2 regions of the Oceanobacillus sp. FSL W7-1304 genome follow, and region 2 is predicted to be linked to the other one. Evidence: riboswitches for the same ligand, from Rfam matches in the RefSeq annotation. Region 2 holds a riboswitch; the other holds the start of a gene.

Region 1 (7,803 bases), 1.5 Mb from region 2:
ACTCTTCAGCGAAAGGACGAAACATAGATCCAAATCCAAAAATAAACATAACTGGTAAAATGAGTACAGAAGCTTCCATTAAGGTTCTAGAGATCAATCCCATCAATGTTCCTAAAGCAATATAAAACAAGCTAGATACAACAATTGCGATTGCTACAATCCCCATATTTGCTGGCTCATAGCCTGTCAGCATCGCACATAGAATAATCGTTATAACAGTTAATATAAAGGTTACTAAACTTTTACCGCCAAGAATTTCTGGTATAGTTGCTGGCGAAAGCATCAAACCGCGTAATGTGTTTTTCTCTTTTTCTTCTGCTATAATGGAACATTGCAGGAATGCTGTAACGATGGCTAAGGTCAAGTTAATTACTACATAGTGAACTTCTACTGTAAGATTATCCATTCGACCATAAAAAAATGCAAAAATGAGCGGCATTAAAATTGTTGTCGATACATACATATTTTTATATAAATCCTTCATATCCTTTTGAAAAATTGCCATGACACGTTTCATTGAAAAAGTCATACTAATTCCCTCCCTGTTACTTCTACAAAAATATCTCCTAATGTTGGTTCATTTGAATGGATGGAAACGATCTGATCGGTTGATAGGTACTTATATATTTCATCCGCGCCTTTCGAACCACCTGGTAAACTTAATTCGCGTCCATCTTTTAATTCAACTGTTACAGAGGAATCCGAAAATTGTCTGCGAAGAACTTTCGGCTCATCGAGCAACTGTATTTTTCCTTTATGCAAAAATGCAACGCGTTTACACAGTGTTTCCGCTTCACTCATATCATGTGTGGTCAAGAAAATGGTTGTTCCTTTTTCATTCAATTTGCGGAGTCCATCATGAATATGCTTTGAGTTCACTGGATCTAAAGCAGATGTTGGTTCATCTAAAAACAACAATTCCGGCTCATGCAGGAAGGCCCTTGCTAACGTGACACGCTGCAGCATTCCTTTTGAAAGCTTTGAAACTACCTTTTTCGTATCCTCCGTCAAATTAACCATCTCTAACACTTCACTAATTCGTTTCGATGGCACATTATAAAGCTCACAATACAATTTCAGATTGTCATAAATTGATAACCGCTGATACAATCCACTATTATCTGTAATAACACCAATTCGTTTTCGATAGGATGGCTTATTTAATGAAGCAACAGGCAAATTAAATACGGTCGCATCTCCAGATGTTTGCATCAATTGTCCAGTTAATATTTTTATAGTTGTCGTTTTTCCAGAACCACTCGGTCCTAAAAATCCAAATGTCTCTCCTTTTTTTACTTGAAAGCTTACATCTTCCAATGCAGCTTTATTACCAAAAATCTTTGCTAATGATTTCACTTCAATAATGTTTTCCAAAATTCTTCCTCCCCGTAGATCTCGTTTGTTTGTGACTCTAGAATAAATGGAAAGCGAAGGGAAATCAGCATATTTCCTATGAAAAGAGTATTTTTCAAGGTGAATGGCGCATTTTTAACGCTCAATTATCCGAGTTGCAAGTCTTGATATTTCTACTTTTTCGATGAACGGAGCTTATTTAAGGCCGAGTAGATCTTTTAATTCCGCCATTTTTGTTTTAGACAGCGGAACCTGCGACTTTTCCTTGTCATCCAAAATCAAACTATAACTATTTCGAGTCCATGTGATCACTTCACGAACCTTTTGTAAATTTACAATATACGAGCGGTGACATCTGAAAAATCCAAAATGCTGCAGGCGCTCTTCTAAATTCGTTAAGGTGAGTGAGCTTGGAAATGCTTCCCCTTTTATGTAAATATTTGCTTGACCATCATTGCTTTCAATATAATCAATCTCAGGGGGGTCAAATAAAACAATTTTATCGTTAACTTTCGTTGGAATTTTATTCAATTGAATTGGCTTTGTGTCTTTTTCATTATCTGTTTCTTCTGCTGGAATTAATTCTGTATCTCTTTCCTCTGTATCTTCCTCTGTTTCCGTCTCAATAATTCGTAAACCATCTTCATCCAATCGATAAACACGATCAGCAACCGTGACGGCACTTTCCATATTCCCAGTTAGAACAAGTATACTTTTATCTTCTTCTTGTATCTTTCTTGTAATATTAATAAATACACGTTTTGTCTCCATGTCTACATTCAAATCAGGCTCCTCAAAAACAAATAAAGAAGGATCCTGAATCAATAAACGTCCATATTGTACACGTTTCATTTCCGAAAATGTTAAATCTCTAATTCTCTTGTTTTTCTTTCCTTCCAGCTGTGTTAGATGGATAACTCGTTCAAACGTTTGTTTAACTTCATATAAGTCATAAAAAAATCGAAAATACTCAGAAACCGTTAATCTCTCATACATCCCATCTTCAAAAAAGCAAATACCAACTTGATGTAAAAATCCTCGCTTGTTTTCTGCAATAGTTACTTCCTTTACACGGATTTCCCCATTTACAATGGGGATTTTTCCGAGAATCATATTTAAAAGCGTGCTTCGAACATTTAGCGTTGAATAAATGGCAGTAATCTCCCCTTCAGCAATTTCTAAATTAAAAGCAGGAAATAGCTGTGTATCCTTTTCATGTTTTTCTATGTTTTTCATAGTTAAAATTGTCATTCTATCAGCCTTTCTTTAATACTTTTTTATATGTATCCTTTTATTCATTGTTATCTCCCATTACACAATAAAAAGTGCAATCACGTTCCGCTAAATCAAGAGTATGTACCATTTTTTTCGTAACGCTTCTACTATATAATTAGCAGACTACATTAGTTATACCATGTTTTCCATGTTAATAATGACAAAAGTTAAAAAATTTGTTAAGCTTAGAGATGAATTTACAATTCTATCGCATTTAAACTACTAGGGGTGCCCAAAAAGCGTGGGCTGAGAGGGAAGCGTGTATCATTTCCCGACTCTTATGGACCTGATCTGGTTAATACCAGCGGAGGGAAGTAGTCTGACATATGTCTAAACTATTTTTCACACGTATCAAGCTAGGTCCTAATGGATCTAGCTTTTTTACGTCCAGTTCTAGCTCCGTGTCCGTAGCTAAACTTCAAAATCCAGAAAGCAGCAATTGCTATAAAGAAGCGTACTGGTTTACATCACTGCTTTTTGTGATACCCCAGAAATGGAGGACTTGATGAATCGAACACGTTTATTAACTACTATGTCAGTATTTATTGCAATTGGGACAATCACCGCTCAACTATTATGGTTTCCCGCTGGAATTGCTAGAGCCTATCCTGTCCAGCATGCAATTAATGTCATGGCAGCTGTTACGCTTGGACCAGGTCCAGCTGTCGTTATCGCTTTTATGATTAGCTTACTTCGCAATATGCTCGGGCTAGGGACATTATTAGCATTTCCCGGTGCGATGGTTGGCGCATTTTTAGCAGGTTATCTTTATAAAAAATCCAGCAAGAAATCATTAGCCGCTATCGGTGAAGGCGTTGGAAGCGGGATTTTCGGTGCACTTTTCGCTGTCCCATTTGCTTACATTTTTATGGGAAGTTCTGCCGGAGCATTCGCCTTTATCCCACCATTTCTTGTTAGTAGTATTACTGGTTCTATTATCGGCTTATTTATCGTATCCAGGGTTTCAAGTAAACGTTTAATTCGTAATTAAATTGCATGATTTATAAAAGGATTTGAAAGAACGACACTTATATGTGAGGTATCTTCTGAAAGGATGGTGTATAACCAATGAAACAAGTAGCATGTGCACTTACAATTGCCGGTACAGATCCAAGTGGCGGTGCAGGTATCCACGCTGATTTAAAAACATTTCAAGAGCTGCAAAGCTATGGGATGTCCGTAATTACTTCGGTTGTGGCTCAAAATACAACAGGTGTTCAAGCCGTTCACCATGTACCGATTGAAATAATTGAACAGCAATTAGATTCCGTGATTTCTGATATGCCTATTCACGCACTGAAAACTGGAATGATCGCCAATCAGGAGATGATGAAAGTTATCCAGAAAAAAATAGCAGCACTTCAAGTTCCATATGTCATGGACCCTGTTATGGTTGCAACGAGCGGAGATGCTTTAATCGAAGAAGAGGCACGTGATTATTTACGCAAACAGCTTTTACCCCTGACAACACTTGTAACACCGAATATTCCAGAAGCTGAATTTCTTATTGGAGAAACGATTGAAACAACAGATGATATGAAACAAGCTGCAGAACTGCTTGTGAAGGAATTCGGTGTTGGTGCTGCTTTAATCAAAGGCGGACACAGAGAAGGGGAAGCAATTGATTTCCTTTATGATGGCTTAAATATACACAGCTTCTCAGCAGAGCGAATTGATACTAAAAACACACATGGAACTGGTTGTACGTACGCTGCAGCAATCACTGCTTATTTAAGTAAAGGTTTGTCTTTGTATAACGCTGTTAAGAATGGAAAGGATTTTGTCACGGCGGCAATTAAGTATTCATTCGACCTTGGAGCTGGGAGTGGTCCAACAAACCATTGGGCAATACGAAAGGATAAGTGCTAAACATGAATCCAACAATTATTAAAAGTGTACGGGAAAAGACACCGCTCATTCATCATTTAACAAACCAGGTTGTCATGAATTTTACCGCAAATGGACTGTTAGCCTTTGGTGGCGCCCCTGTAATGGCAAAAGCCGAAGAGGAAGCAAAGGATATGGCTTCTATTGCAGATGGTCTTTTAATAAATATCGGTACCTTAACAGCAAAGGATCTAGATGCAATGATTCTTGCTGGTAAAAAGGCAAATGAAAAAGGAATTCCCGTTGTACTTGACCCAGTAGGTGTTGCTGCAACGACATTTCGTACAACTGCTGTTAAACAAATTTTAAAAGAGGTAAAGCCTACTGCTATTAAAGGAAATGCTGGTGAATTAGCACATCTGGTCGATATCCCTTGGCAAACAAAGGGCGTGGAATCGCTTGGTGAGGGTAATGTTGAAGATATCGCTCGCAGCGTCGCACTGGAATACAAAACGACCGCTGTTGTTACAGGTAAAATAGACATTATTTGCACCGGAAAATCCTGCATGGAGAATCATACTGGGCATCCAATTCTAGCTAAAGTAACAGGTGCTGGTTGCTTGCTAGGTTCCATACTAACCGCCTGCTTAACAACGGATGACCCAATTGAAGAACAGGTACTCACAGCTGTTCATTTTTACGGATTAGCCGCCTCCCACGCAGCCGCAAGTCCGTCAGTGAACGGGTCAGGAACATTTATAGCTCCATTTATCGACGCACTTTCATTAGAACCCGAACAACTGGAGGGAAAATAAAACATGTTATTTCCAATGAAGCCATCCTTACGAAAGTATTTTATTATGGGCAGTCAAAATTGCGACCGTAATCCTGGAGATATACTGGAAGCTGCAGCTAAGGCTGGAATAACAGCATTTCAGTTTCGAGAAAAAGGTCCTTCATCACTTAACGGTAATGCGAAATTGGAATTAGGTAAAGAGTTACGAGCAATTTGCCGAAGCTATCACATTCCATTTATTGTGAATGATGATGTCGAGCTTGTGGAATTACTTGATGCAGACGGTATACATGTTGGTCAGGATGACCGATCAGCAGAAGAATTACGTCAAGCTTTTCCAAATAAAATTATTGGACTCTCTGTATCAACTACGGATGAAGTTGATAGAAGCCCGATAGATCTTGTTGATTACATTGGTGCGGGTCCAATTTTTTCCACAACAACAAAAACGGATGCGAAAGCGGCTGTTGGGTTGGAGTGGATTCAGACATTACGCGCACAATTCCCAATGCTTCCTATTGTCGGAATTGGAGGGATTGAAACAAAGAATGCTAAATCTGTGCTTGAAGCTGGGGCTGATGGTGTCTCGTTTATCTCCGTGATTACACAGGCAGAAGATATTGCTAAAGCCGTTAAAGCGATTTAGCTTGTAGGAACCGCTTTTGAATCTAGCAAGAGAGGATATCTCAAAAGTCTAACTTTCGAGATATCCTTAACTATGAAAAAGTAAGGATCCAATGGCAAGTGCCCGCATCATTTCTTTTCGAAAAGGAAACATTGCTTGTTGGATCTGCCCACCGACCTTTGTTTCATTGCCGATGTGCTCCATTGCCTTCTTTTCCGCTTCTTTATCGGATAACCCCGCATTGATAAATTCTTCCTTGGACAACTCCAAATGAATCAGCAATTCTTCGTATAAGTCATCTTTCTCTTGTTGATTCCCCTCAATTTGTTGAACTGTCTTTTCAACAAATCTTCTGAGATCTTGCGTCATGTTAATCCCTCCGAACTCTTATTTACAAGGAATTCAATCATTTTCCAATTTCTCTGTTTTTGTTGCAGTTCTTTTCTTCCTGTTTCGGTTAGATGATAATATTTCCGCCTTCCGTTTTCTGTATCACTCCAATAAGACTTAATCCACTGTTTTCTTTCTAATCTTTTCAAAGCCGAATACAGCGTTCCCTCACTCATATCATACGCATCATCGCTTAACCGTTTTAAAATTTTGGTAATTTCGTAACCATACAAATCGCGCTGGGAAATTAAAAACAATATCAATAAATCAATGCTTCCTTTCATCATTTACCTATCCATTACGCATATTCACCCCTTTTTTCCTGTTAATACCAGTGTGTTATGATGCACCTCGTATCACAAGGGTAAAAGCAATAAAAAGCAAACGAAAATGTACCCGTCAGCAGAATCCACGAGAAAAAATGTACCAGTCCCCTTAAATAATGGAACTGGTACATTTATTAAACGCAATAGAACAAATTACTGACTAATCATCGTGCGCAGCGATTCTCTCCCTCGCCAAATATAGGTTAGGGTAGTGGAATTGGGGATTTCTAAAACTTCACTAATCTCCTGAATGGATAAATGATTGCTAGATTTTAGGGTTAAAGCTAATCTCTCTTTTAAAGAAATGTTCATCAATATAAGTTTCATATTATTATCTTTATTTAATACGGGACTAGCATGCACGCCGGTTTGATTTTTTTCATTGAATTGGGTACGAGCTAGGTTCACCGTTTTTTGAAACAGCCACAGCGAAAATTTTTTAGTAGTTTCCTGATAATCGCCAATATGATTATAAACATGCAAGAAAATATCTTCAGCCATATTCTCAGCAGCTTTATTGTCACCGATAATCATGTAGCAAATTTTATAGACTGATTGATGGTAATGCTGAACAAGCTTCTTAAATGCACAATGATCTCCTTTTTTCACCTGTTTAATAACTCGTCTCCCTATCTCCCTCATCCTTTAACCTCCGTACTATGCTTCCTGTATTAGCCCTTTTTCCACTTATGCAGCTAGAAAAGCTTGTAATACTTGCTTAGCTGCAGCAAATCTTTTCGTAAACTTTCTCGCTCATCTTTTGATTACTTTTCCGAACTCAAAATCATTCTTTCTGTCGATTTCACAATTTCTTCTTCATCTATATCTGGATGCGTTATTACGATCGAATAACGTAAACCATCTTCATCCCAAACAATGCTCTTAATTACCTCTTCATACTCTGCAGCATTTCCTCGAATCTCTAAATCCGCTTCTTCAACTGGCATGTCATCGGGAGTTGGAAACACAGACAACGAAAACAATGGGATATTCTCCTTGGAACTATACATTAACTCCAGCTCATGCCGATTCAATCCAGCAGAGAAATCATACATTTGCATGCTTGCAAGATGATATGCTTCCTCTTGAAATACAAGGAACGCTTGGCCCAGCGCTTCCTCCGCTTCTTCTACTGTAACTGTTTCTGGCCCCAATTCCTCTAGATCCTCTTCCAAGTTTGTAATTTCAATATCTTCCGGAATATCAAGCGT
Region 2 (7,803 bases):
TATAGAGAGAACAGATAAAATTCTAAAATTACTTGCTTTGAATCCAAATAAATACCGGATGATAGATCTATCAAAGAAACTTGATATTAATAAAAGTAGTATGTTTACATTGTTAAATACGCTTGAGAAATTAGGATGGATTCGAAAAAATAATGGTGGTGTATATTCTTTAGGTACTACGATTGCAAATATTGGTGCTTCCTATTTAAGTCAGTTTAATATTTTACAAGCTTATTACGAGGAGGGTGCAATAACACAAAAAGTCATTAATGAGAACTTACAAATGGGTATATTCGATAATGGGTATGTCGTCTACACAGGTAAAATGAGAGGAGATTCCATGCTCCAATTAGTCACGGAGCCAGGTATGAGATTTCCTGCCTATGCATCATCGATTGGAAAAATATTACTTTCCCAATTTAGTTATAAAGAATTAAAAGCGATTTATCCAGATGAACCTTTACCAGCAAAGACTGAAAAAACTATTGAGTCAGTAGATGAGTTATATCAACAACTAACATTGGCTAGAGAGCGTGGATTTGCCGAAGAACATGAGGAATCTGCCGAAGAAATTCATTGTGTCGCTGCTCCAGTGTTTAACCATAAAAACGAAATCATTGCAGGAGTAAGTATTGTCATGACAACAAATCATTGGCAGAAAAAGAAAGACGTGGCGAGAGAAGAAGTTGTTAAGTTAGCAAGAAGACTTTCAGAACGATCTGGACAATCTAATAACTCATTAATGGAGAGATAAACGATCGACGAAAGAGCAAAGCCGGGTCTGTCAAATAAAGTGTGTAAGTCCCAGTTTACTCAAGCTACTTTAACACTCTATCTTTTAGCTCGTTTTGGAGAAGTAGTTGGTTCATAACCATTGCCCAGTTTTGGATATGGCCACCTTCCCATTTGGTTTCAAGTTCTTTTACCCGTGAAAATAATACTTTTAATAGGCGTTCTCGTTGGGGAATGCTCCTTTTTTGGTTGCTTTTCTAAAGCTGGAATGGATACTTTCTACCGCATTGGTTGTGTACATAACTTTACGAATGGAACTTCCATAATCATAAAGTTGCTAGACATGGTGGAAGTTTCTTGTCCATAAATCAATAGCTCCTGGATATGCAGCCCCTTGTTGTTGAAAATATTCAAAAACACTTAGGCAAGCCTTAAGGCATGGTGCACCATAGACTTTCTTTAACGCTTTGGGGATAATCCTTACTAGGAACATATTTGACGGAGTTACGAATCAAATGAACCATGCATCATTGAACGATTACGTCAGGGAAAATTGCTCGTACTCCTTCTTTCAAACCACTCACTACTTGGGACATAATGTGTGATTTACGTAATACATGACTGACCCAACCTCCTATATAATAAAGGAGCACATACGTGCAAATTTATTATATAGGAGTTATTTTGTGTTTCAGTATCCAGAAATTCTAAGGCTTTATTGCAGGGAGTCACACAGAGTGAGGTGGCTTCGAACTGTGGTCATTCAAGGAATACGATTAGAGAAGTTATTCGGTTAGCGAAAGAGAAAAATAGATTAGTGTAACGGTTAAATATCAATTTCTAAAAGGACCGGTCGGGGTTTGCCTGGTTTTTCTTTTTTCTTATTAATGTAATCGGAACTTATATCCTGTTTAAGTTTCCTCACTTGTTAAATCTATAATAGATTTGCTTAACTACTCATTACCGGATTTATTTTCTTTGTATTCATAATTTCAAGTCCAAGATAACAGGTTGTTTAATTTTGACTGTGCTGCTCTATTTCAATGGCAAAATAATAGTGCAGCACTTTCATTATTTGTTTAACCCTAAATGTTCACGGAAGGTATGACTTTCATAATTCTTTCTGAAAATCCCTCTTCTTTGCATTTCAGGAACAATCAGTTCCACAAAGTCTTCTAAACTGCCGGGTAATGTAGGAGGCATTAGATTAAATCCGTCAGCAACACCAGCTTCAAACCAGACCTCCATTTGATCCACAATTTCTTCGGGTGTTCCTATTAGTGTGTGATGTCCACCGCCTGCACTGAGATAACCTAATAATTCTTTTACTGTAGGCTGGGTATCATTGATAATTTCCAGTATTGTTTCGTAACGTCCAACTGGACCAGTAAATTCTTCTACTGGAGGTAATGGAGGGACTGCTTTATCAATTTCCCAATTCGAACAGTCCTGCTGAATAAAGAAACTCAACTGTTTTAAAGCTGTTTCAATAGGTAATTGCTCATCTAAAGCTGCTTTTTTGGCTAAAGCTTCTTCACGTGTATGCCCTACATAAGTTACTAGGCCTGGGAATACTTTAATATGTCTATTGCTGTCTTCGCTTTGTTTAACTTGTTCATCTAATTTTTTATGAAAACTTTTTGCTTGCTTTAAGTTCCACGACACGGAATAGACTGCATCGGCATATTTTGCGGCTAATGCAATGCCTTGTTTAGATGCCCCCGCTTGCATGGATACTGGCTTGCCTTGCGGACTTTTTGGCGTGGTGGATGGGCCATGCACTTTAAAATACGTACCATCGTGATGAAAAGGCTGAATGTTTGATGGGTTTATCAATTTTCTTTCTTCCCGCTGATGCAGAAACGCATTATCATCCCATGAAATAAATAACTTATTCATTAAAGCAGCGAATTCATCTGCCTTTTCATAACGTTTGTCACGAGGAGGCAGCTCTTCCATACTATGATTCAACGCCTCTAAATCAGTCATGGAGGTAACGAGATTCCAGCCAACACGCCCTTTTGTAATATGGTCTAAGCTTAAGAGCTGCCGGGAAGCTGTGAAAGGATTAGAAAAAGTGCTTGAAATTGTTGCAACTAATCCAACATGATTTGTCACTTGGGAAATAGCTGTTAAATTGACTACTGGATCAAACCAAAATGCTGGCATATCACTGGCATGTTTAGCCGGAAATGATTGATTATCAGCAAAAAATACTGCATCAAAATAACCTTTTTCCGCAACCTGTGCTAAAGATTGATAATAAGAAATCTCCCCAATATGTTCAATGCTTGAGTCAGGCATTAACCAAGCAGCTTGATGGTGTCCGCAACCATACAGCAAAACACCTAAATGCAGTTGTCTTTCTTTCGTTTTTGTCATTTATTTACACCTCAACATACATCATTATTAACTGTCTTGTACATTCCGTTTTTGAAGGATCAGCTATCGTATTTTAAGCTATTAGTTCATTGTTAAACCGCCGTCTATTGTGAAATTTTGCCCTGTAATACCGTCAGCATTTTCTGAAGATAAATAAGCGACCATATTGGCTACATCTTGAGGTGTGGTCACTTTCTTCAATGGCGTTGATTGAGCAATTAAATCGAATACTTCTGGTGTTGTAACGGCACTCGCGTTAGTTGTTTTTAATAATCCACCTGAAACTACATTCGCTTTTATGCCATATACACCTAATTCGGCAGCGATATTACGTGTAAAACCGATTAATCCAGCTTTTGCTGTTGTATATTCATGGTAGGGTACAACAGGATTTTGATATAAATTTGTACCAATGCTTATAATACTTCCATTTTGTCGTTCAATAAATTGGGGGATGACGCTTTGAACGACATTAAATGCTGCTTTTAACGTACCATCCAGTTGTTTTTGATAATCTTCCCATGTAAGTTCTGTGAAGGATTTTTGTTTGGTTGGATCAAACTTGAAATCTATTAATGCATTATTGACGACAACATCTATTTGGCCAAAATATTCCGTTGCTTTTTTTATCAATTCATCTACTTCTTTACGATTTGTTACATCAGCCCGAATGGCAATAGCATTCTCTTCACCAATCTCAGAAACGAGCTTCTCAGCAGCTTCTTTGCTTTGATAGTAGTTGATAACCACTTGAAATCCTTGCTGTGCCAATGTCTTTGCAATAGTTGCCCCTAACCCTCTGCTGCTGCCTGTTACTAATACTGTTCTAATCATCCTAACCACTCCTATACTATTAATTTAGCGTGAAACTTACATCATAAAAATGATAGATAAAATAAAAAATACGCAACCTTCCCATAGGAAAGCTGCGTAAAAACAAATAACTACATATTAAGAATAAGGCATAAATGTTCTTTAAGTATGTATTTAGAGTTTACACTTTCCTACGCTAGTTTCAACTAGTTCAGGTTCAAAGGGTTTGAGTAATACTCATCTCAGTTAAATAACACCCCTAGTGCATATAATTAAGTTATATCCATATGTTATAATCTTTAGAAATTTATGTCAAGGGAATAGGGATGGTTAACGTAATTTTATGATTTTTTGCTATAAAAACGTGATTGTTTTTTTATTCAATTTATACTCTTGATCATAATGGATTCATATTTATAATCGATCATTAATTAACAGAGTTTAGGTTCCTTAAAAGGTTTGTTCAAATAAATGTTTTCTCAACAACAAAAAATCATTAGGGTCGCAGCAGACACACATACAAACATTAAAAACCTGCATATTTAGCAAACTGTTCAAATGTATTTTCATTCTCTATCAAACCACATATCCCACATTGAATACGGTATTTTGGCCCCTTATACATCTGATGGAACATTTCCGTACTCTCATCTGTATAACTTTCCAGTAATTCTCCAGTTTTTGCGTCTAGTTTAACAGGTATTGCGATTTGCTCAATGAGATTAAAGCGGGATTTATTTGTTTTGCAATTTGGACAACGGTATGGCTTGATCCGTATTGCACCTCCATATGTCTTTTAGTGATGACAGTCATTTTCTGATTTTCATGTTTATTGTGGCCTATTTGCTTTTTATTATTCGGGAAACTGTTTGTTTGGGAGTTTTGTTTTGGTTAATGAGCTTCTAAAACAACGTGTGGTGGATATTTATATACAACTTGTTAGTATCTTTCACTATAGCCGATAAGGATGAATGAAACGTTAAAGTCACTTTTCGATAACATTTTTTCAATGGTTCCCTCTTTCAGTTCATTGGCCAAGTCTAAAATATCGGTAACGGCCTGTTTCAATTCACTCACCTGATTTTGAAGCCGTTGCAGTTCCTACAGTTGCGCCGACGATAAATCCGTTTCCTGTTGCCACTTGACGAGTTGCCTTTCGTAGATCGGCGCAAATTCAAGCTGTTCCGTGTAGGATCGGATGACACGGTTGACTGTGGCATCGTCTAATATATGCGGTTTAGAACGGGCTGCCAATTTGGTTCTGGTTTCATTGATTCTCACCTTTCCTTCGAATGGATATGAATTATTCATTCGGAATAACCTCCAATTGAGCCAACTCTTGGATAATGGCATCCATGTTAACTGATTCCGGATATTTGTTAAATTCGTAATGCCCGTAAAAATTAATATGCTGCCATGCAACGGGGGAAATGCGTTTCAATACATCTGAATTGAGGGCTTCCCTGTCTCTGTATTCTAGCATATTGGATAATAGACTGGCATTGTAAAAAATGATGCAATTGGCGATGAGACGACTGCATTCGTCCCAAATTTGTTGGTCTTATTCTGTTTTGAAACGGAGTTTACCAAAGTTCGCATAGGATACGGCTCGCTTTAATTTATGATAACTTTCACCCCGATTCAGGGTACGTTGCACATTTTGACGTAGGGGTGGGGAGTCTATATAATTCAGAAGGTACAAACTCTTGATGATGTTATCGTACTCCCACAAGGCCCGCATGGTTTTGTTTTTGCGGGCGTAAGCACTTAGTTTCCCAATGATAATACTCTGTGTTGTAGATTTCAATGCAAGTGACAATAGAATACGCTGGATATTGTCCCATTCCTCAATAATCAGCTTCGTATTGATTTTTCGAACAGGTTTGATGAGGACATCCCCGTATTGGCTCGGGTGTTTGAATCCGGATAACGACTTGCTCACGGTACGATAGATATCCTTGTAGCGGAGTGCAAAATCATAATCAAAAGAGTGAAGAATGGCGAAATTCACTTCATTGGTTCCATGGGTGTCGGTGGAATGCACATCCGGTCGGATATCGGTTGTATTGTTGTATAAAATATCGAACACGTAATGACTTTTATGCTCATTTGCGCCAATGACTCGGGCATTGATGGGAATATGATTGGCCACCGCTGTATAGGAAACGATCCCCTTATTTAAGCCGAAATATTTGGGGGAATGACGGGAGCGCATCGTATGGATCCTCGTTTCAAATTTCTGCCCGTCACTGCTCGAATGAATGACCTCATTAATGTCAAAGTGGTGAAAGATCGGCAGCCTTCGAACAGCATTACTGATGCGATCATTGGCTTCTTTTAAGGTTTCCAATCGTATAAAGTTCTCAGATGTAGCCGCAAGCAGGGGATAACCGATGTCGGAGATTTCACCCATTCTCCCCAACCCCATATTGGTGCCCCAAGCAATCAGACAAGCAATTAAAACCCGATCATCCCTGGCTCGTTTCGCATAACGCCCCAAGATATGATCAAATGCCTCTATAAATTGACAATGTTGATTTGCATAGTGCAGAACACTGCCAATGTCAATAGAGTTCAACGCATCAAAAAAGGAGTGGTTGATGGTTTCTGTTTCCCGTGAATTTGAAAGTATCCAGCGATTATTTGCGCCATGTTTTTTGATATGTTCATTTTCCCCCGACGCAATCCGTTGGTTCACTTCCGTCATTCTGGCTTCAAGTTTCTGTTCCAGTTTCGTTAAATAATCGTGAATGGGTTGGTTGGTATTTGTCAGACCGGCATTGGCCAATAATGTTTCTTTTTGTTGTCACTGCCTGTCATCAATTAGATCGTCCTCAAAACTTCGGTATATCGGTTAATGTTATTTCTAAATCAGGAACAACAACAGAGCCTGCCTTAGCCTTCCGTATCTTTTGTAACTATCTGGAACAAAAATATGGAAAGGAAGAGGCAAGAACACGTATTTTTACCGCTACTGATCAGGAAAAAGGTGTATTAAAAAAACTTGCTGACGCAGAAGAATATGAAACATTTGTGTTGTTGTTTTTACTCTTTATATAGACAATAATAACTTACCACGGTTAAAAATGGCTAACCGTGGTAAGTTATTATTGTCTTACAGAATGAAAAGAAACCTTTTTCTACTTAACAGCTGATTTATCCTCAGTTTCCTTTTCCAATACATTCTCAATGTAATCTTTGCCCCAGTCGTACATAGCCTCTAAAATCGGTAAAAGTTTTCTTCCATGCTCAGTTAATGAATATTCAACTTTCGGTGGAACTACAGGGTAAACTTCACGATGTACAATTAAATGATCTTCAAGTTCGCGTAATTGATTAACAAGCATTCTTTGGGTAATACCCGGCATAAGGGCCTTTAATTCACCAAATCGTTTAGTTCCTTCCTTACCTAGATGCCATAAAATCAACATTTTCCATTTACCACCAATTACTGAAAGTGTCAATTCTTTTTCACAGTTAAAAGCTTTCTCTCCTAAATTTGGCATACATGTCACTCCCCCTCCTATTTTACCCAATAGTATACTTTTTAGCACTATATGTGGTAAAAGTGCGTACTTTTAATTTCGCAACATAATGAGTATACTAAACAACGTGCTAGTGAGTAAATAGATTTTCAAAAGGAAACATTTGCCCATGTCTATTGACAGCCACTTAGTACAACAAATTAAAATATTCTATAAGGAGTGAGTATAAATGAAATTACAATTAGCATTAGATCTTGTCGATATTCCCGGAGCAATTGAATTAGTGAAAGAGGTAGAAGAGCATATTGATGTTGTAGAAATTGGTACACCTGTGGTGATCAATGAAGGTCTTAAAGCAGTGAAAGAAGTAAAAGCTGCATTTCCTAACTTA

What was found. Region 2 has a riboswitch for thiamine pyrophosphate ahead of NYE61_RS18065 (3-oxoacyl-ACP reductase). Riboswitches for the same ligand answer to the same signal wherever they lie in the genome.
Region 1: linked by a shared signal. The riboswitch ahead of thiW (energy coupling factor transporter S component ThiW) and the one ahead of NYE61_RS18065 (3-oxoacyl-ACP reductase) in region 2 are both predicted to bind thiamine pyrophosphate.

The regions. Positions count from the first base shown of each region.
Region 1 covers NZ_CP150211.1:2,105,399-2,113,201, forward strand. Annotated here, with positions in the region: gene NYE61_RS10655 (ABC transporter permease) at 1-529, opposite strand, end outside; gene NYE61_RS10660 (ABC transporter ATP-binding protein) at 526-1,374, opposite strand; gene NYE61_RS10665 (LytTR family transcriptional regulator DNA-binding domain-containing protein) at 1,549-2,604, opposite strand; TPP riboswitch at 2,843-2,958, shown strand; gene thiW (energy coupling factor transporter S component ThiW) at 3,134-3,619, shown strand; gene thiD (bifunctional hydroxymethylpyrimidine kinase/phosphomethylpyrimidine kinase) at 3,697-4,497, shown strand; gene thiM (hydroxyethylthiazole kinase) at 4,500-5,270, shown strand; gene thiE (thiamine phosphate synthase) at 5,274-5,897, shown strand; gene NYE61_RS10690 (permease prefix domain 1-containing protein) at 5,964-6,245, opposite strand; gene NYE61_RS10695 (helix-turn-helix transcriptional regulator) at 6,242-6,553, opposite strand; gene NYE61_RS10700 (sigma factor) at 6,746-7,234, opposite strand; gene NYE61_RS10705 (hypothetical protein) at 7,357-7,803, opposite strand, start outside.
Region 2 covers NZ_CP150211.1:3,644,770-3,652,572, forward strand. Annotated here, with positions in the region: gene NYE61_RS18050 (IclR family transcriptional regulator) at 1-754, shown strand, start outside; partial or broken gene NYE61_RS18055 (transposase) at 819-1,316, opposite strand; gene NYE61_RS18060 (LLM class flavin-dependent oxidoreductase) at 1,804-3,114, opposite strand; gene NYE61_RS18065 (3-oxoacyl-ACP reductase) at 3,196-3,948, opposite strand; TPP riboswitch at 4,099-4,198, opposite strand; gene NYE61_RS18070 (DNA alkylation repair protein) at 4,454-4,699, opposite strand; gene NYE61_RS18075 (hypothetical protein) at 4,867-5,004, opposite strand; gene NYE61_RS18080 (hypothetical protein) at 5,029-5,238, opposite strand; partial or broken gene NYE61_RS18085 (transposase) at 5,231-6,775, opposite strand; partial or broken gene NYE61_RS18090 (glucose-6-phosphate isomerase) at 6,775-6,963, shown strand; gene NYE61_RS18095 (winged helix-turn-helix transcriptional regulator) at 7,068-7,433, opposite strand; gene hxlA (3-hexulose-6-phosphate synthase) at 7,642-7,803, shown strand, end outside.